3 regions of the Mesorhizobium sp. C372A genome follow, and region 3 is predicted to be linked to each of the others. Evidence: predicted binding sites of a transcription regulator. Region 3 holds the regulator's gene; each other region holds the start of a gene.
The links. Region 3 encodes PhoB, which activates phosphate uptake and scavenging genes when phosphate is short. Its sites were predicted from a motif close to TGTCATNNANCTGTCAT; they were not measured.
Positions count from the first base shown of each region.

Region 1 (10,064 bases), 2.5 Mb from region 3:
CGACGCGCTTTTAGGCCGCTATGACGATCTCGTTGTAAGTGTCGAGGTCGACGTAGAAAACCTTGGTGATTTCGCCGATCAGCTCATCCTGCTGGTAGCCTTGCGAGCGCAGAATGTTGATGGCGGTGATGATGTCGACACGCTCTGTCAGCCGTCGTTTCTGGTGGTCCTCGACGAACCGTTCCATAGCCCTATTCTCCTGGCAAGATTATCTGAACGCATTGACCGACAATCAGAACTGCGAGGGAAGCTAGGGTGGCTTGCTTGCGTGGAACTTGCAGGCTGAGCCAGCATATTCCCTCGATCTGCTACAGAACCAGACTGATACGGAAGCGGCCGACTCACCGAGGCCTAGGAAAGACTAGCATGCAGTATTCGGCGTGCCAGAGGTGGCGACCTCGGACGAAAGTCCGACGCAACGGCGCGCGGACCTTCGCGACTTCATCATCCTTGGGCGTAGCGACGCGAAGCGGAGCGAAGACCCAGGGATCCATGCCGGGACGAAGAAGCGTCATTAACGGTGCAGAATGTGGAATGGCCAATGTGCCGCAGAAGCGATCTTGTTCTGCATCGCGGCACTCTTTGGCTGATGTCGCGGCATGGATTCTGGGGTCTGCGCGCGTCGCTCCGCTCCTTGGCTCCGCCCTAGAATGACGAAGTGATTGTGGGCATTTCAGCCAATCTTCGACGTGTACGATCCGTGCAGCCGTCGACCTGCGTTAAACCGTCAGAAACTTCCTGACGTCCGCCCGGTCGAGATCTTCGGCCGGGCCGGTGTGGACGATCTGGCCGCGGTCCATGATGTTGACCTCGTCGGCGAGCTCGCGGCAGAAATCGAGATATTGCTCGACCAGAAGCACCGCAATGCCGGCCTGATCGCGCAAATAGCGGATGGCGCGGCCGATGTCCTTGATGATCGAGGGCTGGATGCCTTCGGTCGGCTCGTCGAGCACCAGCAGTTTCGGCCGCATGACGAGCGCCCGGCCGATGGCGAGCTGCTGCTGCTGGCCGCCTGAGAGATCGCCGCCGCGCCGCCCCAGCATCTGCTTCAGCACCGGAAACAGTTCGAAGACATGCGCCGGCACGTTGCGGTCGGCGCGCTTCAACGGCGCAAGGCCGGACTCCAGGTTTTCGCGCACCGTCAGCAGCGGAAAGATCTCCCTGCCCTGCGGTACGAATGCGATGCCCGACCGGGCGCGATCATACGCCGCGCTCCGGTCGAGCGCCTTCCCCTCGAAGGCAACGCTTCCGCTCGTCAGCCGGTGGTGGCCGACGATCGATCTCATCAAACTGGTCTTGCCGACGCCGTTGCGGCCGAGCACGCAGGTGATCTTGCCGGCACCCGCCGTCAGCGACACACCGCGCAGCGCCTGAGCAGCGCCGTAATGGAGCGTGGCGTTGGAAACTTCGAGCATGTCAGCGCCTTCTCCAGAAGCGGAGGAACGGAAAGTCGAAGCGATGGAATTGCACCCGCCAGACCATGCTCATCTCCCGAGATAAACTTCGACGACCCGCTCGTCGGCCGAGACGAAATCGAGCGAGCCTTCCGACAGCACCGAGCCCTCATGCAGGCAGGTGACCTTGACGCCGAGTTCGCGCACGAAATGCATGTCGTGCTCGACGACGATGACCGAATGCTCGCGCGCTATGTCCTTGAGCAGCCGCGCGGTTTCCTCGGTCTCGGCATCGGTCATCCCTGCGACCGGCTCGTCAACCAAAAGCAGCTTCGGGTCCTGCGCCAGCAGCATACCGATCTCCAGCCACTGTTTCTGGCCATGGCTGAGATTGGCTGCCAGATCGTGGCGCTTGTCGCCCAGCCGGATGATGCCGAGGATGTCGTCGATCTGTCTGGCTTCGGCGGCCGAGCGGCGATGGAACAGCGCCGGAAAGATCGAGCGCGGGCCCTTCAGCGCCAGCATCAGATTGTCTTCGACGCTGTGGCTTTCGAAGACGGTCGGCTTCTGGAATTTGCGGCCGATGCCCATCATGGCGATCTCCGCCTCGTCGTGCCGGGTCAGATCGACCTGGCCGTCGAAGAACACTTCGCCCTCGTCGGGCCGGGTCTTGCCGGTGACGATGTCCATCATCGTCGTCTTGCCGGCGCCGTTGGGACCGATGATGGCGCGCATCTCGCCCTTGTCGAGCACCAGCGACAGATTGTTGATGGCGCGGAAACCGTCGAAGGAGACCGAGACGCCGTCGAGATAGAGGATGGTGTTGGACTTCGACATCGCTCTATTCCGCCGGCTGCGGTTCAGGCCCGGACGCGGACCAGGCACCGGGCGTTGTTGCTGCGCTGCGCACGATCTTCGATGGCGGCGGGGCATCAGGGTCTGTGCCCGCTTCCTCTGCAATCGCTGCAGCCCGCATCGCCCGAGCGTTACCGCGCCAGGAATCCCACATGCCGACGATGCCCTTGGGCAGGAACAGGGTTACGGCAACGAACAGGCCGCCGAGCGCAAACAGCCAGAATTCCGGCAGCAGGCCGGTGAACCAGGATTTGCCGGCATTGACGAGCAGCGCACCGACGATCGGGCCGACAATGGTGCCGCGCCCACCGACGGCTGCCCAGATCACGACTTCGATGGAATTGGACGGCTCGAATTCGCCGGGATTGATGATGCCTACCTGGGGCACATAGAGCGCGCCGGCGATGCCGGCCATGACAGCCGAGACGGTAAAGGCAAACAGCTTCACGTTCTCCGCCCGCCAGCCGAGGAAGCGGGTGCGGCTCTCGGCGTCGCGCACCGCCATCAGCAGCTTGCCGTATTTGGAGCCGACGATCGCCCAGGTGATGAAGACGGCGAGCGCGAGTATGATGGCGCTGGCGGCAAACAGGGCGGAGCGGGTGGCGTCGGCCTGCACGTTGAAGCCCAGAATATCCTTGAAATCGGTCAAGCCGTTGTTGCCGCCGAAACCCATGTCGTTGCGGAAGAAGGCGAGCAGCAGCGCGTAGGTCATCGCCTGGGTGATGATGGAGAGATAGACGCCGGTGACGCGGCTGCGGAAGGCGAACCAGCCGAAGACGAAGGCGAGCAGGCCGGGCACCGCCAGCACCATGATGGCGGCGAACCAGAAGTGGTCGAAACCGGTCCAGAACCAGGGCAATTCCTTGTAGTTCAGGAACACCATGAAATCGGGCAGGATCGGATTGCCGTAAACGCCGCGCGAGCCGATCTGGCGCATGAGGTACATGCCCATCGCATAGCCGCCGAGGGCGAAGAAGGCGCCATGGCCGAGCGAGAGGATGCCGCAATAGCCCCAGACGAGATCGAGCGCCAAGGCAAGCAATGCATAGCAGAGGTACTTGCCCGTCAACGCGACGATGTAGGACGGAATATAGAACGCGCTTTGCGGCGACACTGCGAGGTTGAGCAGCGGCACGATAATGGCGGCCGTCAGCAGGATGAAAATAGTGATGGCGATGCGACGGTCGGCACCCGCGGCGAAGAAGCGTCCCGTGATCATGTTTCCACCGCCCTGCCCTTGAGCGCGAACAGGCCGCGCGGGCGCTTCTGGATGAACAGGATGATCAGCACCAGCACGACGATCTTGCCGAGCACCGCGCCAGCATAGGGTTCGAGAACCTTGTTGACGATGCCGAGCGAGAAGGCGCCGACCAGCGTGCCCCAGAGATTGCCGACGCCGCCGAAGACCACGACCATGAAGCTGTCGATGATGTAGCCGCGGCCGAGATTGGGCGAGACATTGTCGATCTGGCTGAGCGCGACGCCGGCAATGCCGGCAATGCCGGAGCCGAGCGCAAAGGTCAGCGCATCGACCCAAGGCGTCCTGATGCCCATCGAGGCGGCCATGCGGCGGTTGGCGGTGACGGCGCGCATCTGAAGGCCCCAGGGCGTGCGCTTCATAACAAAGAGCAGCACGCCGAAGACGGTGAGCGCGAAGACCAGGATCCAGAGGCGGTTCCAGGTGACGGCGAGTTGGCCGACATCGAACGATCCCGACATCCAGGAGGGGTTGCCGACCTCCTGGTTGGTCGGTCCGAAGATCGAGCGCACCGCCTGCTGCAGGACAAGCGAGACGCCCCAGGTTGCGAGCAGCGTTTCCAGCGGCCGGCCGTAGAGGAAACGGATGACGCCGCGCTCGATGATCAGGCCGACGGAAGCGGCAACCAGGAAGGCGAGCGGCAACGCGATCACCAGCGACCAGTCGAACAGGCCGGGGAACGAGGTTCGGATCACCTGCTGGACGACGAAGGTGGTGTAGGCGCCGAGCATCACCATCTCGCCATGCGCCATGTTGATGACGCCCATGACGCCGAAGGTGATGGCGAGGCCGATGGCGGCCAGCAGCAGCACCGAGCCAAGCGAGATGCCGTACCATATGTTCTGGCCGGCATCCCACAGCGCCAGGCTCGAATTGATGCTGGCGATTGCCGCCGTCGCGGCATCCTTGACCGCGCCTTGCGCATTGGCCTCGACCGCGGTGAGCAGCGAGACCGCGTCGCGGTCGCCGCGCGCGCCGATCAGGGCAATGGCGGCAAGCTTGTCGGCCTCCGGCTTGTCGGAGACCAGCACCGATGCCGCGCGCGCCTGTTCGAACAATGCCTTGACCTTGGCGTCGGTCTCGGCGGCGATGGCTGCATCGAGCGGCTCGATATTGGCGGCATCGGGGGTCTTGAACATGGTGTCGGCGGCGGCGATGCGGACAGAAGGATCTTTCGCGCGCAACGTCAGCGTTCCCAGTGCATCTCGGATGACACGACGCAGCGTGTTGTTGACCTTGATCTTCGTGATGTCGGCCTTGGGGGCGTCGCCGGCTTTCTCGCCACTCAGCGGGTCGAGCAGCGTGACGCTGTCGGCGGCCTCACTGCCGACGAAGACGGCTGAATCGGCTTTACGGATGTAAAGGTTGCCTTCGGCGAGCGCTGCAAGCGGGCGCTCGACCAGCGGATCGCCGGTGGCGGCAAGTTCGCGCACGACGGCCTCAGTGGCGGCAAAGCCCGTGCCCGTGGCGAATTTGGCGACGATGGCGCGCAGATCGGCTTCGGCTGCGTTCGACGGCAATAGGCTTGCCACCAGGAACACCAGCATGAGGCCGAGAGTGCGCAACAGGATCATCCGTTCAGATACTCTTCTGTGGGGAAATTCCGCGTCCGGGCGGGCTGAAGCGCCCGGACGCTTGGCGGTACCGATCGTGGACGCGTCCACGATCGGTCGGTCCCGGGAGGGATCAGTTCGTGCCCTTGCCGCCGCATTTGCCGGTGGCAACGTTGAAGTTGCCGCAGGACAGAGGCGCGCGCCAATCCGAAATCAGGTCCTTGGAATCGGGCAGATAGTCGGACCATTCGTCGCCCATCACGAGGCCGGGCGTCTGCGACACGGTCTCGAACTGGCCGTCGGCCTGGATCTCGCCGATCAGCACCGGCTTGGTGATGTGATGGTTCGGCATCATGGTCGAATAGCCGCCGGTGAGGTTCGGCACGGACACGCCGACCATGGCGTCGATGACCTTGTCGGGATCGGTGGTGCCGGCCTTTTCGACCGCCTTCACCCACATGTTGAAGCCGATATAGTGAGCTTCCATCGGGTCGTTGGTGGTGCGCTTGTCATTCTTGATGAACTTGTGCCAGTCGGCGATGAACTTCTTGTTTTCGGGTGTGTCGACGCTCTCGAAATAGTTCCAGGCAGCGAGATGGCCGACCAGCGGCGCGGTATCGAGACCGGCCAGTTCTTCCTCACCGACCGAAAAGGCCATGACCGGGATGTCCTCGGCCTTGATGCCCTGGTTGCCGAGTTCCTTGTAGAACGGAACGTTGGCGTCGCCATTGACGGTCGAGACGACGGCGGTCTTCTTGCCGGCCGAGCCGAATTTCTTGATTGCGGAGACTTCGGTCTGCCAGTCGGAGAAGCCGAACGGCGTGTAGTTGACCATGATGTCTTCGGCGGCGACGCCCTTGGCCTTCAGATAGGCCTCGAGGATTTTGTTGGTGGTTCGGGGATAGACGTAGTCGGTGCCTTCCAGCACCCAGCGCTTCACCGAGCCACCGTCCTCGCTCATGAGATAATCGACAGCGGGAATCGCCTGCTGGTTCGGGGCGGCGCCTGTGTAGAACACGTTGCGCTCGCTTTCCTCGCCCTCATACTGGACGGGGTAGAACAGGATGTTGTCGAGTTCCGAGAACACCGGCAACACCGATTTGCGCGACACCGAGGTCCAGCAGCCGAACACGGCGGCGACCTTGTCCTTCGAGATCAGCTCGCGCGCCTTTTCGGCAAAGAGCGGCCAGTTGGAGGCCGGATCGACAACGACCGCCTCGAGCTTCTTGCCGAGCAGACCGCCCTTGGCATTCTGCTCTTCGATGAGCATCAGCATGGCGTCTTTCAGCGTCGTCTCCGAAATCGCCATGGTCCCCGATAGCGAATGCAGAATGCCGACCTTGATCGTGTCTTCGGCGGCCTGGGCCGGAGACGACATCGACAGGCCGGCGGCGACCACGCCGGCCGAAAACATTTTTGTTATTGTGGAGAAATTACCCCTCATACCGAAGACTCCCAAGCTGTTTGATTGCACCGCGATAATGCAATGCAACTGCCGTGCCAAACGCAAAGGCGCCGCTCACGAAGATGGAATAGCCGAGCGTTATCAGCCGGTTGGTATATTAGCCTCGAGAAAACAGTGGTAGCCGGCGAAAATTGATTGAGGCAAATTTGCGCAGCGCACATGGCTTTTGCCTAATTTTTGCCCAATTGAGACAAATGCCTAGTTTTTGATCTCCGGCCGTGTGTTCCGGGCTAACAATGTTGCGGTACCGCGCAAAAATAGGGCAAGCTCGCCTTCAAAAGAGTGACGTCATGACATCTCGCACCTCATGCATTTCCGGCATCCTGCTGCTGATGGCAACGAGCGGCGCCGCGCGCGCCGATTTCAGCGAGGGCAAGCTTCCGGACGGCACCTATCATTGCGAGGTCTATTTGCTCGGCGCCTTCCTCAACCTCGGCGACATCACTATCAAGGGCAATGTCTATAGTGGTCCGGTGACATTCGGCACCGCGACGCAAGGCTACAACTATCAGATGAATGCCAATGGCGAGATCACCTGGCTCGGGCCGCTGGGCGGCTATACCACCGGTGGCAACTCCGTCTCCATGACACAGGCAACACTGGACGGCGAGACCGCCCCGTCATTCGACATCATTCTGAAGCAGCCCGACGGCGCCTTCACCGCCTCGACCTGCACCAAGGGCTGAGCGATGCGTAGTGCCGCGCCCAGTTGCGGCAAAACCTTCCTCTTATGTCATGTGAATGTTGCCTAGGCAGACTAGGGCAACGGTGCGCCGTAACATCCACCCTGAGAGGCAGACACCATGGCCAATGCACCGTCTTCATCCTCCCCCGTCATCCGCGAAATCATTGCCGAGCGCGTCTCGCGCCGGTCTCTTTTGAAAGGCAGCCTCGCCTCCGGCGCGCTGATTGCCGGCGGCAGCTTTGTCGGCTCCTTGTTTGCCGGCGAAACGCATGCCGCCACAGCGCAGTCGACGCTCGGCTTTCCCGAGCTGAAACGGGTCTACGGCAAGACCCATGCCGCCGCCGAAGGCTATGAGACGACCATCGTCGCGCGCTGGGGCGACCCGCTTGCAGCCGGCCTCGCCGAATTCGACGGCAACAAGGTCGCGGCGGAGGAACAGGAAAAGCGCTTCGGCTACAATTGCGACTACATCGCCTTCATGCCGCTGCCCAAGGGCACGGTGAATTCCGATCATGGCCTGCTCTGCGTCAACAACGAATACATCTCGCCCAATGTGATGTTTCCGGGGATGACCGAGGGCGATGCCGGCAAGACGATGACCAGGGAACAGGTCGATCTCGGCATGGCCGCGATGGGCCATTCGATCGTCGAGGTGCAATTGAAGGACGGCAAGTGGGCAAGCGTGGCGGACAGCCCGCTCAACCGCCGCATCACCGCCAACACCGAAATGACCGTTTCCGGACCGGTTGCCGGCCATGCGCTGATGAAAACTTCGGCCGACCCGACTGGCACGAAAGTGCTCGGCACCAGCTATAATTGCAGCGGCGGTTTCACCCCCTGGGGTACGGTGCTGACCTGCGAGGAAGGCGTGTCCGACATTTTCGGCGGCGACCCGAAAAAGGCGCCGACTGCCGACCTGCTCGACCGTTACGGCTTCGACGGCTCCGACATCTATGGCCGCGGCCGCTTCCATGACCGCTTCAACCTCGACAAGGAACCGAACGAGGCCAACCGCTTCGACTGGGTGGTCGAGATCGACCCTTACGATCCTCAGTCCAGGCCGGTGAAGCGCACGGCACTTGGCCGCATGTCGCATGAGGCCTCGACCGTGGTCCTCAACAAGGACGGCCGCGTTGTCGTCTATATGGGTGACGACGACTATTTCGAATATATGTACCGCTTCGTCTCGGCCAAGGCCTATGACAAGGCCAACCCGGCCTCCGGCGCCGATCTGCTCGACGATGGCGTGCTGTCGGTCGCCCGCTTCGATGCCGATGGCTCGATGACGTGGCTGCCGTTGGTGCACGGCCAGGGCAAGCTTACCGTCGAGAACGGTTTTGCCGACCAGGCCGAGGTGCTGTTGAAGACGCGGTTTGCGGCAGATGCGCTCGGCGCCACGCCGATGGACCGGCCCGAGGACATCGAGACCAATCCGGTGACCGGCCGCGTCTATGCGGTGATGACCAAGAACAAGAAGCGCGACCAGTCAAAGGTCAATCCGGCCAACACGCGGCCGGAAAATCTCTGGGGCCATATTGTCGAACTGATCCCGCCCGGCGGCCGCGGCGCGGACGCCGACCACACGGCCGAAAACTATGCCTGGGACCTGTTCGTGCTCTGCGGCAATCCCAGGGATGCCAAGGTCGGCGCCACCTTCCATCCGGATACGTCGGACAATGGCTGGTTCGTCTGCCCCGACAACATCACCTTCGATCCGGCCGGGCGGCTGTGGGTGGCGACGGACGGCGCCAATGATTTCGACCTGCCGGACGGCGTCTATGGCGTCGACACCGAAGGTGCGGCGCGCGGCCTGCCGAAGCTGCTGTTCACCTGCCCGCACGGCGCCGAAGCGACCGGCCCGTGCTTCACGCCGGACGGCTCGACTTTGTTCCTGTCGGTGCAGCACCCTGCGGAAGATGCAGAGACGCTCGACAAGGCGCAGACGCTGTGGCCCGACTTCAGGGATGGCCAATTGCCGCGGCCGTCCGTCGTCGCCATCCGCCGCAAGGACGGACAGCCGGTCGGCGCATAGTGTCCTAGGGAAAAGGGCGGAACGCGCCATGCGCGTTCCGCGTAGCGATCCGGGAGGACGGCTCAGATCGTCTTGGCCGACATTTGCGAAGCGATGTATTCGGCCTGGCGGATAGCCAGCGACACGATCGTCAGCGTCGGATTTTCAGCCGCACCGGTGGTGAACTGGCTGCCGTCCGACACGAACAGGTTTTTGATGTCGTGCGCCTGGCCGTGCTTGTTGACGACGCCGTCTTCCGCCTTTTCACTCATCCGGTTGGTGCCGAGATTGTGGGTTGAGGGATAGGGCGGCGTCGGGAAGGAGCGCGTCGCGCCGACCGCATCATAAAGCGCTGTGGCCTGCTTGTAGGCATGGTTGCGCATCGCCGTGTCGTTGGGATGATCATCGAAATGCACGTCGGCGATCGGCATGCCGTGCGCGTCCTTCTCGTCCTTGTGCAGCGTGACGCGGTTTTCCGCGCGCGGCATGTCCTCGCCGACGATCCACAGGCCAGCCATGTGATCATAGTGGTCGAGCGCGGTGGTGAAGGAACGGCCCCAGCCGCCGGGATTGAGGAAGGCGGCCATGAAGGGCAAGCCGAGCGACAGCGTCTCGAATTCATAGCCGCCGACAAAGCCGCGTGAGGGATCGTGCCGCGCCTCGTCGCGGATAATGCCGGCCATGGTGGTGCCGCGATACATATGCACCGGTTGGTCGAAGATGGCGTAGACCGAACCGGTGGTGTGGCGCATGTAGTTCTTGCCGACCTGCCCCGACGAATTGGCAAGCCCTTGCGGAAACTTCGCTGACTCGGAGTTTAGCAGCAGGCGCGGGCTTTCGATC
Region 1 is NZ_CP100475.1:4,736,323-4,746,386, forward strand. It holds gene NLY42_RS22785 (hypothetical protein) at 11-187, opposite strand; gene urtE (urea ABC transporter ATP-binding subunit UrtE) at 720-1,415, opposite strand; gene urtD (urea ABC transporter ATP-binding protein UrtD) at 1,485-2,231, opposite strand; gene urtC (urea ABC transporter permease subunit UrtC) at 2,236-3,468, opposite strand; gene urtB (urea ABC transporter permease subunit UrtB) at 3,465-5,081, opposite strand; gene urtA (urea ABC transporter substrate-binding protein) at 5,194-6,504, opposite strand; gene NLY42_RS22815 (hypothetical protein) at 6,816-7,211, shown strand; gene NLY42_RS22820 (PhoX family protein) at 7,329-9,242, shown strand; gene NLY42_RS22825 (GMC family oxidoreductase) at 9,305-10,064, opposite strand, start outside.
Region 1: a site for PhoB is predicted at 7,257-7,273, ahead of NLY42_RS22820 (PhoX family protein). Genes of this name have one in related genera too.

Region 2 (10,064 bases), 3.1 Mb from region 3:
TGCTTCGGCATGTCGCGCTATTCGATGTACACGGAACGCCGGCTCGACACCGGCCACAAACGTTGATGCATGTCGCCCAAAAGTGTTTAGCGGTTTTGGGACAACGACATGCATCATAGACAGAAAAAAAGGGGAACCTGCCATGGTCATAGAAAACGCCGTCAGCGCCGAAGAGATCAAGGTCGATGCCAAGAAGATGCACATTTCGACCACCGATGTCGCCATCGACATCATCGGCATGCACAAATGGTATGGCGAGTTCCATGTGCTGAAGGACATCAACCTCAAGGTGATGCGCGGCGAGCGCATCGTCATCTGCGGTCCTTCGGGCTCGGGCAAATCGACCATGATCCGCTGCATCAACCGGCTGGAAGAGCACCAGAAGGGCAAGATCATCGTCGACGGCAAGGAACTCACCAACGATCTCAAGAAGATCGACGAGGTGCGCCGCGAGGTCGGCATGGTGTTCCAGCACTTCAACCTGTTCCCGCATCTGACCATCCTGGAGAACTGCACGCTGGCGCCGATCTGGGTGCGCAAGACGCCGAAGAAGCAGGCCGAGGAAATCGCGATGCACTTCCTCAAGCGCGTCAAGATCCCCGAACAGGCCAACAAATATCCGGGCCAGCTGTCGGGCGGCCAGCAGCAGCGCGTGGCGATCGCGCGTTCGCTGTGCATGAACCCGCGCATCATGCTGTTCGATGAGCCGACCTCGGCGCTCGATCCAGAAATGATCAAGGAAGTGCTGGAGACGATGGTGGGCCTGGCCGAGGAAGGCATGACCATGCTGTGCGTCACCCACGAAATGGGCTTTGCCCGCAAAGTCGCCAACCGGGTGATCTTCATGGATCAGGGCCAGATCGTCGAACAGAACACGCCGGCCGAGTTCTTCGACCATCCGCGCCACGAGCGCACCAAGCTGTTTCTGTCGCAGATCCTGCACTGAGCATTTTCATGCGAAGCAAAAGAGCCCGGCCGTAATGCGGCCGGGCTCTTTTGCTATCTGGGGTCGGGGTTGATCTTCTCCATTGAAACACAAAGCCGCCGCCGCATGAGAAAAGCCCTGCGTTTCGTGGCCATACTGATTATCGTGGTCGCGCTCGCTGCCACGCTCGGCACGCTGGTGCCGCGTCCGCTGTGGCCGGCGTCAGCGGCGGGTGAGGGCACGCGCCATATTCTGGTGCTGGAGAATCCGATCCACACCGACATCGCCATTCCCGTCGACGACGAAGTGCGCCGGCGCTTCCATTTCCTGGTCGCTGCCGGCATCCCTGTCGACGCCCCGGAAGTGCGCTACATCGTCTTTGGCTGGGGCGGCCGGGCCTTCTATCTGGAGACGCCGAGCTGGTCGCAGCTGAAAGCAGTGCCCGTCCTCAAGGCGCTGACACTGGACGCCTCGGTCATGCATGTCGATATCGCCGGGGCCATCGCCGAGCCGCACCCTGCTGTCACCGGTTTCGACATCGATGAGGAACGTTTTGCAGCGCTGCTCGACTATATCGACGCGAGTTTCCAGCAAGGGCCGCATGGTCCGGTCGTCATCGAGAACGCCGCCTATTCCAGCTTCGACCGCTTCTTCGAGGCGAACGGCCATTTCAACGCGCTTGTCGGCTGTAACACCTGGACAGCCGCCGGCCTGCGCACCGCCGGCCTGCGCACCGGCTGGTGGAACCCGCTGCCGGCCTCGCTGGGCTTGTCGATGCGGTTTTATAACTAGCAGTCCTTCATCGCACCGCGGGGACAGCACTCCCCTCTGGCCTGCCGGCCATCTCCCCCGCAAGAGGGAGATCAGCCGTTTTGCCCGCGCTCCTGCTGCAACGCCGGCGATTTTGGCGAAGGCGACGGCGACATCCAATCTCCCCCCTTGCGGGGGAGATGTCCGGCAGGACAGAGGGGGGTGGGAAGGATCGCTACGTCGACGATCTAGACTGCCGAGTGTCCGCTCGCCATCCATAGAGCCAGTCGAGGTCGGCGGCGAGCTTGTCGGGCGAGCGCATGGCCAGGAACAGATTGCGGGCGATCGCCACCGGGCCGGCAGCATGCCAGGCGAGGCGGTTTACGGCCCCACGACGCGCGGCCTTGGCGACACGCGGCCGCCGAAGATTTTCCCAGATTTGAAAACTTCTGGGCAGATCGCCAGGGAAATCGGCGATAGCGTCGGCAAGCGTGATGGCATCTTCGATCGCCATTGCCGCGCCCTGTGCGGCAAACGGCGTCATCGCATGCGCAGCGTCGCCGATCAGCGCGATGCCCTGCGGGCTCGTCCACCGCTGTTGTTCGACGGTGTGGATCGGAAAGGCCGTCCATGGGCCGGCCAGTGCCACAAGCTTCGTCAGGCCCGGCGCGGTGCCGCGCAGGGCAGCCGTGAGGATCGCGGGATCGGCATGGCCCGACCAACCTTCGGCCATGCGCTCGCCCTTGGTGAAGGCGGCGAGATTGAAGGCCCGGCCTTTGCTGACGGGATAGGCGACCATGTGGAAGCCTGGATGCAGGAACGTGGTGACGCAGTCGGCGGCGCCGATCGCGACAAAGGCTTCGCCGGAGGCGCTCTCGGCCGCGATCGTGACTCGCCAGGCGAGTTCGCCCGAAAAACGGCTTTTGACGAAGTCCTCGCCTGCGAGTTGCGCCCGGACCGCCGACCAGACGCCGTCGGCGCCGACCAGCAGTTTGCCGCGTGCCTCGATCTCGCGGCCGTCCACTTCGGCGGTCACGGCGACATATTGCGCGTCTTTGACGATGCCGGTCACGCGGGCGCCAGTGATGAACTCAATCTCCGGCCGTTCAGCCATTTGCGCCAACAGCGCTGCCTGCAGATCTGCGCGGTGAGCAACGAGATAAGGCGACTGCCAGCGCGCTTCGGCGGCGTGCCCGAGCGGTACCCGCGCCAGTTCGCGCAGCGTCCCGGCGTCCTTGAGCACGACCGCTTCCGGCCGCAACGCTGCGGGCAGCAGTCGGTCGAGCACGCCGAGTTTTCCAAGAATGCGTGTTGCGTTGGGCGAAAGCTGGATGCCGGCGCCGGCCGCTTCGAGGTGCTGTGCCTGTTCGATAAGCTTTACCGGATAACCCCGTCCGGCGAAGGCAAGGGCAGCGGTCAGCCCGGCGATGCCGGCCCCGGCGATTATGACCTGCCGGGACCTGATGTCTTCCATCGGGCTTGTCGCGGAAGGATCAGGCGGCCTGGTCGATATAAAGGCAACCAGCCGGCAGCGTTTCCGTCGCCCTCAGCTTCGCCGAATAGCGGTAGAGCGTCGAGCAGTAGGGACAGACCTTTTCATTGTCGTCGCCCATGTCGAGGAACACATGCGGGTGGTCGAAGGGCGGGTTGGCGCCGGTGCACATGAATTCCTTGACGCCGATGTCGATTGCCGGATGGCCCGCATCGTTCTGGAAATGGGGAATGGAACCGCCTGCCATCGTCGTCTCCTTGATCTCGTCGAAAAGCATCTGGAACATAACAGGCCTGTTTGCAAGATCGATGAAATGAAACTGTCGCAAAAGCCTGTCAGAGGATACGTTGAGCCGGTTAAGTGCATGTCCCTGAAATCGGAACGGTTTTCGCCGAAGGGTCATGCGTCACAAAAGCGTGTTAGAGGCATGGCACGTCCAACGGCGCTCCAAGGGACGGTTGGCGGGGAAGAGCAGGAACCATGAACGAACTGAAGCCGGTGCAGAGCGAATTCATCAATGTCGAGGTGGCGAGCCCCGAGGGCGGCAACCCCGATCGGTTCGTCAACCGTGAGTTCTCCTGGCTGCAGTTCAACCGGCGTGTGCTCGAGGAATCACAGAACGAGCACCATCCGCTGCTCGAACGCGTCCGTTTCCTGTCGATTTCGGCCGCCAATCTCGATGAATTCTTCATGGTCCGCGTCGCCGGCCTTGCGGGCCAGGTGCGCGAAGGCATTGCGCTAAAGAGCCCCGACGGCCGCACGCCGGAGCAGCAGCTGGAACAATTGCTGCGCGAGGTCGAGCGGCTGCAGGAGGACCAGCAGAACAGCCTTTCGGCGCTGATGTTGCTGCTCAACAAGGAAGGCATTGAGAGCATCACCCGCGATGCACTAACCAAGGATGAAAAAGTCTGGCTGGAAGACCATTTCCAGGACCAGGTTTTCCCGGTGCTGACTCCACTGTCGATCGACCCGGCGCATCCGTTTCCGTTCATTCCCAATCTCGGCTTCTCGATGGCGCTGCAATTGCGCCATCGCAAGAATGGCGAGGAGATGAGCGCGCTTCTGCGCCTGCCGGTGGCGCTGAAGCGCTTCATCCGTCTGCCCGACCGCAAGCAGCACGTTCGCTTCATTCCGTTGGAGGAGGCTGTCGGCCTCTATATCGGCAAGCTGTTCCCCGGCTATGAGGTCAAGGGTTCCGGCACCTTCCGCATCATCCGGGACAGCGATATCGAGGTCGAGGAAGAGTCGGAAGATCTCGTGCGCCTGTTCGAGACGGCGCTGAAGCGGCGCCGCCGCGGTTCGGTCATCCGCATCGAATTCGACAAGTCGATGCCCGGCGAATTGCGCGAGTTCGTCGCCGGCGAGCTTGGCGTCTCTTCGAGCCGCATCAGCGTTCTGACCGGCCCGCTGGCGCTCAGCCAGATTTCCGAGATCGTCGCCGTGCCGCGCGACGACCTGAAGTTCACCCCCTACAATCCACGCTTTCCCGAGCGCATCCGCGAGCATGGCGGCGACTGTTTCGCGGCCATTCGCGAGAAGGACATCGTCGTCCACCACCCCTATGAATCCTTTGACGTGGTGGTCCAATTCCTGCGCCAGGCGATGGCCGACCCGGAGGTGGTGGCGATCAAGCAGACGCTCTACCGCACCTCCAACGACAGCCCGATCGTGCGCGCCTTGGTCGACGCGGCCGAGGCCGGCAAGTCGGTAACCGCCCTGGTCGAGCTCAAGGCGCGCTTCGACGAGGAAGCCAACATCCGCTGGGCGCGCGACCTCGAACGCGCCGGCGTCCAGGTCGTGTTCGGCTTCCTCGAACTGAAAACCCATGCGAAAATGTCGCTCGTGGTGCGGCGCGAGGACGGCAAGCTGCGCAACTATGTCCATCTCGGCACCGGCAACTACCATCCGGTGACCGCGCGCATCTACACCGACCTGTCCTTCTTCACCACCGATCCGACGATCGCGCGCGATGTCGCCCAGCTGTTCAACTTCATCACCGGCTATGCCGAGCCGACCGATGAGATGCGGATCGCCATCTCGCCGTTTACGCTGCGCAGCCGTATCCTCAAGCACATTGCCGACGAGGTCGCCTACGCGCTGGCTGGCCGTCCGGCGCGCATCTGGATGAAGATGAACGCGCTCGTCGATCCCAACATCATCGACGCGCTCTATGACGCCAGCCGTGCCGGCGTCGAGATCGATCTCGTCGTGCGCGGCATCTGCTGCCTGCGGCCGCAGGTGCCCGGCCTGTCGGAAAACATCAGGGTCAAGTCGATCGTCGGCCGCTTCCTCGAACACAGCCGCATCTATTGCTTCGGCAACGGCCATGGCCTGCCGTCGGACGAGGCGATCGTCTACATCGCCTCGGCCGACTTGATGCCACGCAATCTCGACCGCCGCGTCGAGACCATGGTGCCGATCACCAATCCGACGGTGCATGAACAGATCCTTGGCCAGATCATGCTGGGCAACATCATGGACAACCAGCAAAGTTTCGACGTATTGGCTGACGGAACCTCCCGGCGCGTCGTGCTGGAGGAGGGTGAGGAACCGTTCAACGCGCAGGAATATTTCATGACCAATCCGAGCCTGTCGGGACGGGGTGACGCGCTGAAGTCGCATGCGCCCAAGCGCATCGCGCAGTTCAAGCGTCGCAAGAAGAACACCGGCTGATGATTTCAACGTCCCAAGGCCGGCTGCAGGATCGCCGGCCGCTGTCCATCATCGACATCGGCTCGAACTCGATCCGCCTTGTCGTCTATGAAGGGCTGGCGCGCTCGCCGACCTTGCTGTTTAACGAAAAGATGCTGGCCGGTCTCGGCCGCGGCATCGTTTCGACCGGCAAGCTCGATCCCGAGGCGGTGACGCGCTCGATGGAGGAGTTCCGCCGTTTCCGCGCGCTCTCCGACCAGGCGGGTGCGGAGCACATGTTTGTGCTGGCAACGGCCGCGGCCCGCGAAGCGATCAACGGCCCCGATTTCATCCACCGGGCCCAGGATGTGCTCAAGACCGAGATCCGCGTGCTCACTGGCCGGCAGGAGGCGCATTATTCGGCGCTTGGCGTCATTTCGGGCTTCCACCCCGCCAATGGCATTGCCGGCGATCTTGGCGGCGGCAGCCTGGAGCTTATCGACATCAATGGCGAGGCGATCGGCGACGGCATCACGCTGCCGCTGGGTGGCCTGCGGCTGCAGGACATGGCCAGGAATTCGCTCGCCCAGGCGGCAAAGATCACCCGCGACGAACTGGCGCACGCCAAATTGTTGAAGGGCGGGCCGGGACGGCCCTTTTACGCCGTTGGCGGCACCTGGCGAAACCTTGCCCGGCTGCACATGGAAATGACCAACTACCCGCTTGGCGTCATGCACCACTATGAGATCGGTGTCGAAAGCGCCGCCAATTTCCTGAAGCAGGTGGCGAAAGGCGAGATCGAGAAGGTCAAGGGCATCGAAGGTGTGTCGAAGAACCGCCGTTCGCTGCTGCCCTATGGCGCGGTCGTGCTGCAGGAGATCATGGCGGCGATGCAGCCGTCGAAGATTATCGTCTCGGCATTGGGCGTGCGCGAAGGGTTTCTCTATTCGCTGCTCGACCCTGCCGAGCAGAAGGCCGATCCGCTGGTCTCCGCTTCGGAGGAACTGGCGCGGCTGCGGTCGCGCTCGGTCACCCATGCGCATGAGCTTGTCGAATGGACGGACAAGACCTTTGCCGCCTTCGGCATCGACGAGACGGAGGATGAGGCGCGCTATCGCCACGCTGCCTGTCTGCTGGCCGATATAGGCTGGCGCGCACACCCGGAATATCGCGGCAAGCAGTCGCTCAACATCATTGCCCACGCCTCCTTCATTGGCGTCGATCACCCCGGCCGTGCCTTCCTGGCGCTGGTCGGCCTGTTCCGCCACGAAGGCGTGTTCAACGATGCGGCGCCGGAAATCCGCGGCCTGGCGACGCCGCGCTATCTCGAGCGCGCCCGCATCCTGGCGGCGGTGCTGCGCGTCGTCTATCTGCTGACGGCGGCCATGCCCGGCGTCATGCCGCGGCTGAAATGGGAAAACCGCGGCAATGGCACGTTGGCGCTGGTGCTGCCGGCCTCACTTTCCGATCTTTACGGCGAACGCCCGGCCGGACGGCTGGCGCAACTGGCGCGGATCACCAACCGCCGGCTGGTGCTGGCGGTCGAGGGTGGGCAGAGCGTGTCGGTGAAGTAGGCGCGGCCTGACAGCAAAACCATGTCGTCGTCGGCCTCGCGTTCGAGCACCGGCTTCCTCAATCCGTCGCTGCTTCGCAGCGCCACCTCCCCCTCCGGAGGGAAAGGGAAGGGAGCCTCGTTGGAAAGCGTTGGCGGCAATAGGCTCGCGCCCTTCCTCTACCCCGTCGATCGGGGGAGAGGTGGCTCGACGAAGCCGAGACGGAGTGGGGGTCGACCTGGCACGGACGTCGATGGTTCAACCGGGACGATATTTGACGATATCAGACCGCGGCGCGGCGCCCGTCGATCGACCAGGCCCCGGCGCCGGCCATGGCTAGCGCCAGGAATCCACCGGCGATGGCAATATCCTTCATCAGCATCTGCTGGTGCAGGAAGGTGAGCATCGGGTCATCGCCGCCCTGGCCGTAGTGGCCGATGGAGCCTGCAACGATGCAGAAAGCGGCAAGAAGTATCGCAACGACCGGCGTCTGAAAGCCGACCAGTATCAAGAGACCGGCAATCAACTCGAACAGCCCGGTGCCCCAGGCGGCAAGCGTCGGCAATGGCATGCCGAGGCCGGCGAAATAGCCGGTCGTCCCGGCAATGTCGGCGAGCGCGTGGTAGCCGGAGGGAACGAGCAGGGCGGCGAGCAGCAGCCGGGAAATCAGAAGCAATGCATCGCGGGGCATGGTCATCTCCGTTGTCTGTCCGCAGGCTGTTTCGAGACCGATCCTAGCAGGGATCGGGCGGGCGCGCGCTTGGGCAGACAACGAAAAAGCGGCGTGGAAATTCCACGCCGCTTTTTTCAGGCTTGGGAGGGAAAGCTCAGCCGCGCTTGGCGTCGATCGAGTAGGCGCCAGGGCCCGAGGAAGCCAGCAGCAGGAAACCGCCGGTGATGGCGACGTTCTTCAGGAAATGGATCATCTGGTTCTGGTCGGCCCAGCCGGTATGGGCGACAAAGGCCGAGGCGATGGTGAAGACCGCGAGCACCCAGGCGGCGATGCGGGTCTGAAAGCCAACGAGCACGGCAAGGCCGCCGAGCAATTCGATCAGGCCGACGACAATGGCCGTTATGGTCGGCACCGGCAGGCCCATGGCGCCGAAATAGCCGGCGGTGCCGGAAATGGCGGTGAGCTTGCCGAAGCCGGAAAGCAGGAAGATGGCGGCGAGCAGGATGCGGCCGAGCAGGATGGTGGTGGAGCTGTTGGACGCGATGCCGGCGCCGGCAGCGGAAGTGTTGATGGACATGGTGGCTCTCCGAAAAGGGTTGATGTCCCGTCAGATAGACCAAGCCGACTGTTCACCAAAGCCGCCAGTCCGGCGACACATTGTTCACAGGACGTACATTTCGGGATCGTTCGACCGACGCAAAATTCTTGTCGCGGCCAGCAGCGGCGGGAGCAAATTGTCCCGCCACACAATTCGGATTTCTAGTTGACGCAATTCCAAAGAGGAAGGGCTGCGCGCTTCGAGGAAGGCACTTCCCCTGGAATCGCTTAACCCGGATGCGTCATGTCCTCCGGCCGCACCAGCCGGTCGTAGTCTGCCTCGCTGACCAGCCCGGTGGCCAGTGCTTCCTCGCGCAAGGTGGTGCCCTTCTTGTGCGCGGTCTTGGCGATCTTGGCGGCATTGTCGTACCCGATCGTCGGCGCCAGCGCCGTCACCAGCATCAGCGAGCGGTCGAGCGCGGCCTTGATGTTGTCTTCGCGCGCCTCGATGCCGACGACGCAATTGTCGGTGAAGGAGATCGAAGCGTCGGCCAACAGCTGCACCGACTGCAGGAAGTTGTAGGCCATCAGCGGGTTGTAGACGTTGAGCTCGAAATGGCCCTGGCTGCCGGCGAAGGTCAGCGAGGCGTTGTTGCCGAACACCTGCACGCAGACCTGCGTCAGAGCCTCGCATTGGGTCGGGTTGACCTTGCCCGGCATGATCGAGGAACCCGGCTCGTTTTCCGGCAGCGACAGTTCGCCGAGGCCCGAGCGCGGGCCGGAGCCGAGGAAGCGGATGTCGTTGGCGATCTTGAAGAGGGCGGCGGCCGCCGCGTTGATGGCGCCATGCGAGAACACCATGGAATCGTGCGCGGCGAGCGCCTCGAACTTGTTCGGCGCGGTGACGAAGGCGATGCCGGTGATTTCGGCGATGCGCGCCGCCACCTTTTCCGCAAAGCCGACCGGCGCGTTGAGGCCGGTGCCGACGGCGGTGCCGCCCTGCGCCAGTTCCTGCAGGCCGGGCAGCGTCATCTCGACGCGCTTGATCGAAGAGGCCACCTGCGCGGCGTAGCCGGAAAATTCCTGGCCCAGCGTGAGGGGTGTCGCGTCCTGCGTATGGGTGCGGCCGATCTTGATGATGTGGGCGAAGGCCTTCGTCTTGACCTCGAGCGCAGCGTGGAGATGCTTCAGCGCCGGCAGCAGATCGTGCACGATGCGCTCGGCGCACGCGATGTGCATGGCTGTCGGGTAGGTGTCGTTCGACGACTGGCTCATATTGACGTGGTCGTTGGGGTGCACCGGCTTCTTCGAGCCCATGACGCCGCCCAGAAGTTCGATCGCCCGGTTGGAGATCACCTCGTTGGCGTTCATGTTGGACTGCGTGCCCGAGCCGGTCTGCCAGACGACCAGCGGGAAATGATCGTTCAGCTTGCCGTCGATCACCTCTTGCGCCGCCTCGATGATCGCCTTGCCGACTGCCGGATCGAGCCGCTTCAACTCCAT
Region 2 is NZ_CP100475.1:5,342,052-5,352,115, reverse strand. It holds gene NLY42_RS25745 (amino acid ABC transporter permease) at 1-66, shown strand, start outside; gene NLY42_RS25740 (amino acid ABC transporter ATP-binding protein) at 143-946, shown strand; gene NLY42_RS25735 (TIGR02117 family protein) at 1,052-1,717, shown strand; gene NLY42_RS25730 (FAD-dependent monooxygenase) at 1,911-3,149, opposite strand; gene NLY42_RS25725 (zinc-finger domain-containing protein) at 3,169-3,414, opposite strand; gene NLY42_RS25720 (RNA degradosome polyphosphate kinase) at 3,648-5,840, shown strand; gene ppx (exopolyphosphatase) at 5,840-7,372, shown strand; gene NLY42_RS25710 (DoxX family protein) at 7,635-8,042, opposite strand; gene NLY42_RS25705 (DoxX family protein) at 8,179-8,601, opposite strand; gene fumC (class II fumarate hydratase) at 8,850-10,064, opposite strand, start outside.
Region 2: a site for PhoB is predicted at 3,477-3,493, ahead of NLY42_RS25720 (RNA degradosome polyphosphate kinase). Genes of this name have one in related genera too.

Region 3 (10,064 bases):
CCCTAGACGCGCTTGCGATAGACGGTGTCGAGCCAGACGGCGATAACCAGGACGGCGCCAACGACAATGCTCTGGAGCGGCGAGTCGATGCCGAGCAGCACCATGCCGGATTGCAGCGACTGCATCAGAAGCGCGCCGAGCATGGCCCCCATCACCGTTCCGGCGCCGCCCGCGAGCGACGTGCCGCCGATGACAGCGGCCGCGATCACCAAAAGCTCGTCCAGTGTGCCCAGCGCGTTGGTCGACGCATTGAGACGGGCAGACGAGATCGCCGCGCTGATTGCAGCCAGCACACCCATGATCATGAACACCTTCATGGTCACCCAGCGCGTGTTGATGCCGGCGAGTTCCGCTGCCTCCGGATTGCCGCCGATGGCGAAGACATAGCGGCCGAAACGCGTGCGCTTGGTGATAAACGTCATGATGATGCCGACAGTCACCGCCATCAGCACCGGTATGGCGATGCCATGCGCGATGAACAGCCCGCCTTCGGGAACGGTGATGCCGTTCTGCTGTGCGTACTGGCGCACGACGCCGATCGGCCATGGATAGGAATTGGCGATCCACACGGCGCCGAGAATGGCCGCGCAAGCGACCACGCCAAGCAGGGTCTCGGCCCAGACGGGGCGCAGTGGAAAGCTGAAGCGCTTGCGCTGCGAGCGACCGTTGAGCAGCGCGAAGGCGACCGCCGCGCAGGCGACGATGCCGACCATCCAGCTGGCAGCGGCGCCAATCGAGCCGCGTGGTCCGCCGCCCATCAGCTGGAAGGTGGCGTCGAGTGGCGCGACCGTGCGCCCGCTGGTGATGAGCCATGCCATGCCACGCCAGACCAGCAGGCCACCAAGCGTCACGATGAAGGCCGGAACCTGCATATAGGCGATGATGAAGCCCTGGAACGCGCCGATCAGCAGACCAAGCACCACGCCGGCGGCAAGCGCGACGATCCAGAGCCAGGGGTTTCCAAGCTGGAAGCCGATGACGCGAATCAGGAATTCGGCCTGTGCCACGCCCATGATCATGCCGATCACGCCTTCGACGGAGCCCACCGAAAGGTCGATGTTGCGCATCACGATGACCAATACCATGCCGGTCGCCATGATCGCGACCGAGGACGTCTGCACCGACAGGTTCCAAAGATTGCGCGGCGTCAGAAAAAGCCCGCCCGACAGGATATGTATGCCGACCCAGATGACCAGCAGCGCGCCGACCATGCCGAGCATACGCGTGTCGAGTTCGGTCGCTTTCAGGAACCGGGCGACCGCGCCGAGTTCAGACGCTCGTGCCGTATCGGCCTGCGGATTTGAGGTCGTGTCGGTCATGATGTCCTCCAGCGGCTTGCCGTCTGGCGCGGATGCCGGACCACAGCCTAGAAGTTTGCCGCCGATGGCGGAAACACACAATTCTCGTAGAGAAAACGCCGCGGCTTGACAGCCGCGGCGCCTCATTTCTTCAAGTCGTCGAGATCAGTTGCAAGCCGCGACGCTGCCGGCGGCGACGCCTGTGCAGACTTCGTCCTTCTTGATCCAGCCGGCGTCGATGACGACGTTGAGGTTGTCCTTGGTGATCGCGACGGGGGTCAGGAACAGCGACTTGACGGTGTTGCCGCCAGGCGTGGTGAAGTCCTTGGCGCCGGCAATGTCGCCCGTCTTCTTGCCATCGGCAAGCTGCGAGGCGATCTCGGCGGCGTTCTTGCCGAGTTCGCGCGCGTCTTTCCACACCGACACCGTCTGCGTGCCGAGCGCGATGCGGTTCAGGGCGGCATGGTCGCCGTCCTGGCCCGAGACCGGAACCGTTCCGGCAAGGCCCTGCGCCGTCAGCGCGGCGACAACGCCGCCGGCGGTGCCGTCATTGGCCGCAACCACGGCATCGACCTTGTTGTCATTGGCGGTCAGGAACTGTTCCATGTTCTTCTGGGCGTTGGCCGGCAGCCAGCCATCGGTATAGGCCTCGCCGACATTCTTGATCTTGCCCGAGTCGATGGCTTCCTTGAGCACTTCCATCGAGCCCGAGAACAGGAAATCGGCATTCGGATCCGAGCCCGAGCCCTTGATGAAGACATAGTTGCCTTCGGGCTTCGCCTTGAACACTTCGCGGGCCTGCATGCGGCCGACTTCCTTGTTGTCGAAGGTCAGGTAGAAGACGTCCTTGTTCTCGATCAGGCGATCATAGCCGACGACCGGAATGCCTTCGTCCAGCGCCTTCTGCACCGCCGGGCCGATGGCCGAGGCGTCCTGCGCCAGGATGATCAGCGAGTTGGCGCCCTGCGAGATCAGGCTTTCGACGTCGGTCAGCTGCTTGCCGGGATTGGACTGCGCGTCGGCCGAAATGTACTTGTCGCCGGCGGCTTCGATCGCCGTTTTCATCGCCGCCTCGTCGGTCTTCCAGCGCTCTTCCTGGAAGTTCGACCACGACACGCCGATGACCTTGTCCTTCGCCTGCGCGACCGACATCAGCGCCAGCGACATGGCGACACCCGCCAGCATGGCGGCTGCAAATCTGTTCATTATAACCCTCCCTGCGCCGCCCACGGCGCGACAAAACCGGCCCGAAGGCCTGCACAAAGAGGCTCCATTTTTTCGAGCCTCGAAAAAATACTGGTTCAATGATAAGGCACTGTCAACATCGATTATGATGGATTCTGATGGCGTTGCCGAATTTTTTCGAGCTCCGCAATAAACAATGACAGGGCTGCCGGCGTCTGCCAATATTTGGCTGGTGCCGTCGAACGCCTTCACTATCATGAGGCGCGAGGAGGCCGGGAGGAAAACAAATGTCGGTTGGGATCCGCCACGACGATCTGCGCCGTCGCAACCGTGCGATGGTGATTTCGGCCGTGCGCCGGGCCGGCCAGCCGTCGCGGACCGAGATTGCGGCGACCACCGGCCTCAGCCATTCGACGATATCGGCAATCTCGTCTGATCTAATTCAAGAAGGCATCCTGATTGAAGGCAAGCCTGGCGAGACCGGCTCGCTGAAACGCGGCCGGCCGCAGGTCGGCCTTGGCCTCAACCCGGAAGCGGCGGCGGTCATGACCGTGGTGCTGTCGCTGAACTTCCTCTCCGTCACCGTCATCGACTATGCCGGCCAGGTGGTCGCGGAAGAACAGCGCCGGCTCGACACGCTGACCATGCCGCGCGACGAGCTGATCGGCGAATGCGTAGCAATCGTCGGGCGGCGTCTCGCGGACCCGGACCTCGATGTCCAGAGCATCGCCCGCATTGCCATGGGCATCCAGGGCATCACCGATTCGCAGGCGCGGGCCATGCTGTGGTCGCCAATCACGCCACTGACCGACATTGCCTTCGCCGACATGTTGGAAGCGGAATTCGGCATTCCTGCCACCATGGAGAACGACTGCAATATGATGGCGGTGGCCCTGCAATGGCGCCAGCCCGAGCGCTACCGCGACAATTTCATCGCGATCCTCTTGTCGCACGGCATCGGCATGGGGCTGGTGCTGAAAGGCGAACTGTTCACCGGCACCCATTCCTCGGGCGGCGAGTTCGGCCACATGATCCACCGTCCGGGCGGCGCGCTCTGCCGCTGCGGGCGGCGCGGCTGCGTCGAGGCCTATGCCGGAAACTACGCCATCTGGCGCAGCGCCAAAATGATGAGCGAAGATGCCGAGCCGGTCGATATCGGCGACGCTGATATGCGCGCACTCGCCGCGCGCGCCCGCGAAACCGATGGCCCGGAGCGCGAAGCCTATCGCAAGGCCGGTGAGGCGCTCGGCTTCGGCCTCGGCAGCCTGTTTGCACTGATCGATCCGGCACCCGTCGCCATGGTCGGCGTCAGCGCCGCCGCCTTCGACTTGATCGAACCGGCATTGCGCGAAGCGATCGCCCAGACCGCCGGCGGCCAGCACTCGAAATCGATCTCCTTCGACACCGAGCCCAACGAGCTGCCGCTGATCCGCGAAGGCTGTGCCATGCGCGCGCTCGGCTTCGTCGATCAGGAGATTTTCGCGCCGGGCATTCAGGCCAAATCCGGCAAGCATGTCGCCTGAATGGCCGGCAACGGCGCGACGCGCAGCATCCTAGTCTTCCCTGATCGCGTAGCCGGCGCCGCGAATGGTACGGATGACATCCGGCATGCGGCCGTTGTTGACCGCTTTGCGTAAGCGCCCGACATGGACGTCGACGGTTCGCTCGTCGATATAGATCGTCTCGCCCCAGACATTGTCGAGCAGTTGGCTGCGCGAGAACACGCGGCCGGGATGGCGCATCATGAATTCGAGCAGCCGGAACTCGGTCGGTCCCAGCCTGATCTCGCTCTTCTTGCGGTAGACACGGTGCGACTCGCGGTCGAGCACGATGTCGCCGACCTTGAGCACGCTGGACAGCACTTCCGGCTTGGCCCGGCGCAGCAGCGCCTTCACGCGCGCCATGAACTCCGGCGTCGAGAATGGCTTGACCAGATAGTCGTCGGCACCGGTGGACAGGCCGCGCACGCGATCGCTTTCCTCACCGCGCGCGGTCAGCATGATGATCGGCAGCCGCTCGGTTTCGGGCCGCACTCTAAGCCGCCGGCAGAGCTCGATGCCGGAAACAGCGGGCACCATCCAGTCGAGCACCAGGAGATCGGGCACGTTTTCCTGCAGGCGGATCTCGGCCTCGTCGCCGCGTGTCACCACCTCGACCTGATAGCCTTCGGATTCGAGGTTGTAGCGGAGGAGCACGCCCAGCGGCTCCTCGTCCTCCACGACCATGATGCGTGGCGCGATCATAGGCAGTTCACCCTCATCAGGCCGGCGTGGCCATCGCCGTCTCGTCCTGCTTCGGACGATTGGCGGGCAATTGCTGGCCGGTCAGCACATAATACGCATTTTCGGCGATGTTGGTGACATGATCGCCGATGCGCTCAAGATTCTTGGCGCAGAACAAGAGATGCGTGCAGGCGGTGATGTTGCGAGGGTCTTCCATCATGTAGGTCAAGAGCTCACGAAACACGGACGTGTATTTGACGTCGATGCGCTCGTCGTCATTCCTGAGTTTTGCAAGCGCTGCCGCATCGGTGGCGGCATATTCCTCGACGACGCCTTGCACCTGGATCAGCACCAGCTGCGCCATGGCATCGATGGAGTGCGAGAGGTCGCGCGGCGTGACGCTCAAGCCCACGGTGCCGACGCGTTTGGCGATGTTCTTGGCGAGGTCGCCGATGCGCTCGAGGTCGCCCGCCATGCGGATCGAGCCGACCACGGCGCGCAGATCGTTGGCCATCGGCTGGCGCTTGGCGATCAGCGTGATGGCGCGGTCGTCCAGTTCGCGCTGGCGCGCATCCATGATGGCGTCGTCGGAAACGACACGCTGTGCCAGCGCATTGTCCGAATTGAGCAGCGCCCTGGTCGAGCCGCTGACCATCGAGCCTGCCAGATCGCCCATGTCGCGGATCAGCTTGCTGATCTGCCCGAGCTCTTCATCGAAGGAGGCGACGGTATGTTCACCCATGATCTTGGTCCTCGTGCCTAAAAATTCACCCGCCGGACGGCTCAGCCGAAGCGGCCGGTAATGTAGTCCTGGGTGCGCTTGTCGTCGGGGTTGGTGAACATCTTGTCGGTGACGCCCTCCTCGACGAGATAGCCGAGATGGAACATCGCCGTGCGCTGCGAGACGCGCGCCGCCTGCTGCATCGAGTGGGTGACGATGACGATCGTGTAGTTCTGGCGCAGTTCGTCGATCAGCTCCTCGACACGGGCGGTGGCGATCGGATCGAGCGCCGAGCAGGGCTCGTCCATCAGGATCACCTCCGGCGACACGGCGATGGCGCGCGCGATGCACAGGCGCTGCTGCTGGCCGCCGGACAGGCCGGTGCCGGGCTCCTGCAGGCGGTCCTTGACCTCGTTCCAGATCGCAGCCTTCTTCAGGCTCTGCTCGACGATCTGGTCCATGTCGGACTTGCGCTTGGCCAGCCCATGGATGCGCGGGCCGTAGGCGACGTTCTCGTAGATCGACTTCGGGAACGGGTTGGGTTTCTGGAACACCATGCCGACGCGGGCGCGCAGTTCGACGACATCGATGTTCTTGTCGTAGATGTCGTCTTCATCGAGCGTGATCTTGCCGGTCACCCGCGCCGAATCGATGGTGTCGTTCATGCGGTTGAGGCAGCGCAGGAAGGTCGACTTGCCGCAGCCGGACGGGCCGATCAGCGCCGTCACCTGGTTCTGGCGGACGTCGAGATTGACGTCGAACAACGCCTGCTTCTCGCCGTAGAAGACGCCGACCTTGTCGCCGCGCATCTTGATGACTTCGTTCGACTTGGCGTTCATTTTGTCGCCCACTGCATTCTCAAGGGACTGTTCGGTCATGATGTTCATACCAAATTGCCTTTTTTCTACCAGCGCCGCTCGAAGCGGCGCCGGAGCACGATCGCGGTGATGTTCATGGCCATGAGGAAGACGAGCAGGATGATGATGGCGCCGGACATGCGCTCGACAAAAGCGCGCTCAGCCTCGTTTGCCCACATATAGATCTGCACCGGCAGCGCGGTCGCCGGATCGAAAGGCGTCGTCGGATAATCGGCGACGAAAGCGACCATGCCGATCAAGAGCAGCGGTGCTGTCTCGCCGAGCGCACGCGCCAGGCCGATGATGGTGCCGGTAAGGATGCCTGGGGCGGCAAGCGGCAGGATGTGGTGGAACACCATCTGCATCTTGGAGGCGCCGAGCCCGAGCGCTGCCGAGCGGATCGACGGCGGCACCGCGGCAAGGGCGGCGCGCGTCGCGATGATGATGGTCGGCAGCGTCATCAAGGTCAGCACCAGGCCGCCGACGAAGGAAGCCGAGCGCGGCATGCCGAGGAAGTTGATGAACACGGCAAGGCCAAGCAGACCGAAGACGATCGACGGCACCGCCGCGAGATTGTTGATGTTGACTTCGATCAGGTCCGTAAAGCGGTTCTTCTTGGCGAACTCCTCGAGATAGATCGAGGCGGCGACGCCGATCGGCAGCGCCAGCAAAAGCACGATCACCATCATGTAGAACGAACCGATGATGGCCACGCCCATGCCCGACGTCTCGGGCCGGCTGGAGGCGCCATAGCTGAACAGGCCGGTGTTGAAATGCTCGGCCATCGCGCCTTCGGCTTTGAGCTTGTTCATCCAGTCGATCTGCTGGTCGGACACCTTGCGGCGCGCTTCATCGACGCCGAGGTCGATCTGGCCCTTGAAGGCCGAGTCGAGATTGGCGGCGGCCAGGATGTCGACGTCACGCGTCGTGCCGATCACCGACGGATCGGCGGAGACGATGTCGCGCAGCTGGACGCGGGCGCCTTCCGACAGGAAGCCCTTGAGCTTCAGCATCATCGGCTTGTTGGCCGGATCGATGCCGAGCTTGGCCACCAGCGCGTTTTCGGCGAGCTTGGGATAGTTCGCCTTGATCAGCACGGTAGGGTCGGTCGCGCGCTTGCCGGAGGGATCGATCACCTTCTCGTCGAAGGTGACCGGCAGCGTCACCGTCGTCTGCCAGAAGGCGGTGTAGCCTTTCGAGACGATGGTGATCAACATGATGGCCAGGAACGCCAGGCCCACCGAGATCGCAATCACGCCATAGATGCGGAACCGGCGTTCGGCGGCGTAGCGCGCCTTCAGCCCGATGTCGCGGCGCGGTCGCGCGACGGCGCCCGCCATCGTGTCCAGGGGGATGTCGGTCATTCGTACTGCTCCCGGTACTTGCGCACGATGTAGAGGGCGACGATGTTCATCACCAGCGTCAGCGCGAACAGCGTCAGGCCGAGCGCGAAGGCGACCAGCGTCTGCGGCGAGTTGAACTCGAGGTCGCCGGTCAGCTGGTTGACGATCTTGACGGTGATGGTCGTCATCGCCTCGAACGGATTGGCCGTCAGATTGGCGGCGACGCCCGCCGCCAGCACGACGATCATCGTCTCGCCGATGGCGCGCGACGCCGTCAACAGGATGGCGCCGACGATGCCGGGCAGTGCCGCCGGCAGGATCACCCGCTTGATCGTCTCGGAGCGGGTGGCGCCGAGGCCGAGCGAGCCGTCACGCATTGCGCGCGGCACCGCGGTGATGATGTCGTCGGACAAAGAGGACACGACCGGGATCAGCATGACGCCCATCACCAGACCGGCGGTGAAGATGCTCTGGCCCTGGATGAAGGGCGAGCCCCCGGTGAGTGCCGCCGACAGGTCGCGCAAGAACGGTCCGAGCGTGACAACGGCGAAGATGCCGTAGACGATGGTCGGAATGCCGGCCAGCAGTTCCAACGCCGGCTTGACCACCGAGCGCACACCGCGCGAGGCATATTCGGACATGTAGACCGCCGACATCAGCCCGACCGGCACTGCCACCAGAAGGGCGACGGCGGCGATGTAGAGCGTGCCGGCAAGAAGCGGGATCAGGCCGAACTGACCCTGGCTGCCGCCGGAACCGGCGGCGGCGAAACGCGGATCCCACACCGTGCCGAAGAAGAAGCTCATCGGCGACACGCTCTCGAAGAAGGTGATGGTCTGGAACAGCATCGACAGCACGATGCCGACCGTGGTCAGGATGGCGATGGTCGAGGCCGCAAGCAGCCCCCACAGCATCAGCTTCTCGACATTGTTGCGCGCCCTGGCGCGCGGCGCGATCTGCCTCAGCGCATAGAAGGCGCCGGCGACCGACAGCGCGAAGGTCAGCACGGCGCTGAACAGGCCGAGCCGGTCCTGGACCTGGTTCGCCTCGACCGCGATCGGGATCATATAGTCCTGGGTGTCGCTGGCCAGTGCCACGCCCTTGGCGGCGAGCAGCGGCTGCAATTCGGCGAAAGTAGCGGGAAGTGCGGTATCGCCATCGAGCCGGCGCAGGCCCTTGGCCAGGCTCTTCACCAGGCTGGCGTCGAGCGCTTCGCTGGCCACCTTTGTGTCGGCGGTGCGCTCGGGCAAAGCGGCATGGATATGCCGGTCGAGATAGAAGGAAGAGCCGATATCCCAGACGGCGAGCAAAAGGACGGCAGGCAGGACCGCGAGCAGAAAGGCCCACCAGCCATGATAATGCGCGCGCGAATGCGGCTTGACCATGCCGGTATCCTGCGCCGCGGCGCGCTGGCGGCCGATCACAAAAGCGACCACGCCTATGGCGATGACTATGGCGAGTACGAGCAAGGACGACATCACCCACCCCAGGGAAAATTCAGATCGCCGCCACCGTTGCGGCAAGCGGCGAAATCAGGGCGCGGATTTGGTCCGCGCCCTGATCCGGTCGGTTGATTACATCGTCTTTCCGGCGGCGAAGGCGTCGCGCTGGCCCTGACGTTCGGCGTCGGGAGCGGAAACCAGGCCGTACTGGGCGAGCGGGCTTTCCGGGCCGATCATCTGGTCATCAAGGAAGAACTCGACATATTCCTTGAGGCCGGGAACGACGCCCAGATGCGCCTTCTTGACGTAGAAGAACAACGGCCGCGACACGGGGTACGTGCCATCGGCGATGGTCTGCGTCGAAGGCACGATGCCTTCCACGGTAGCGACCTTCAGCTTGTCGGCATTGTTCTCGTAGAAGGCGAGGCCGAACACGCCAACGCCGGTCTTGTTGGAGTCGATGCGGGCCAGCGTCTCGGTGTAGTCGCCATCGATGTCGACAGCCTTGCCGTCCTTGCGGATGGCGATGCAGGTCTTGCCGATTTCCTTGTCGTCGGCGATGCCGGCAGCCTTCAAAGCGGCCTTGTCGCAGCCGGCGTCGAGCAGCTTGGTCTCGAACACTTCACGGGTGCCGTGCTTCTCACCCGGGATATAGGCGGCGATATCCCAGTCGGGCAGCTTCGGATTGACCTGGTTCCACTTGGTGTTCGGGTTGTCGACCAGCTTGCCGTCGACCACCAGCTTGGCGGCGAGCGCCTTGTAGATGTCGGCGGGAACCAGCGCCCAGTCCGGACCCTTGATGTCGGTGGCAAAGACGATGCCGTCATAGCCGATGCGGACTTCCTGGACGTCCTTGACGCCGGCGTCGGCGCAGGACTTCAGCTCGTCCTTCTTGATCGGGCGCGAGGAGTTGGCGATATCGATCGTGTCTTCGCCGACGCCCTTGCAGAACTCCTTGATGCCGGCGCCGCTGCCGCCGGACTCGACCACCGGGGT
Region 3 is NZ_CP100475.1:2,242,672-2,252,735, reverse strand. It holds gene NLY42_RS10655 (sugar ABC transporter permease) at 3-1,319, opposite strand; gene xylF (D-xylose ABC transporter substrate-binding protein) at 1,464-2,504, opposite strand; gene NLY42_RS10645 (ROK family protein) at 2,771-4,006, shown strand; gene phoB (phosphate regulon transcriptional regulator PhoB) at 4,037-4,726, opposite strand; gene phoU (phosphate signaling complex protein PhoU) at 4,743-5,447, opposite strand; gene pstB (phosphate ABC transporter ATP-binding protein PstB) at 5,489-6,313, opposite strand; gene pstA (phosphate ABC transporter permease PstA) at 6,331-7,647, opposite strand; gene pstC (phosphate ABC transporter permease subunit PstC) at 7,644-9,104, opposite strand; gene NLY42_RS10615 (substrate-binding domain-containing protein) at 9,201-10,064, opposite strand, start outside.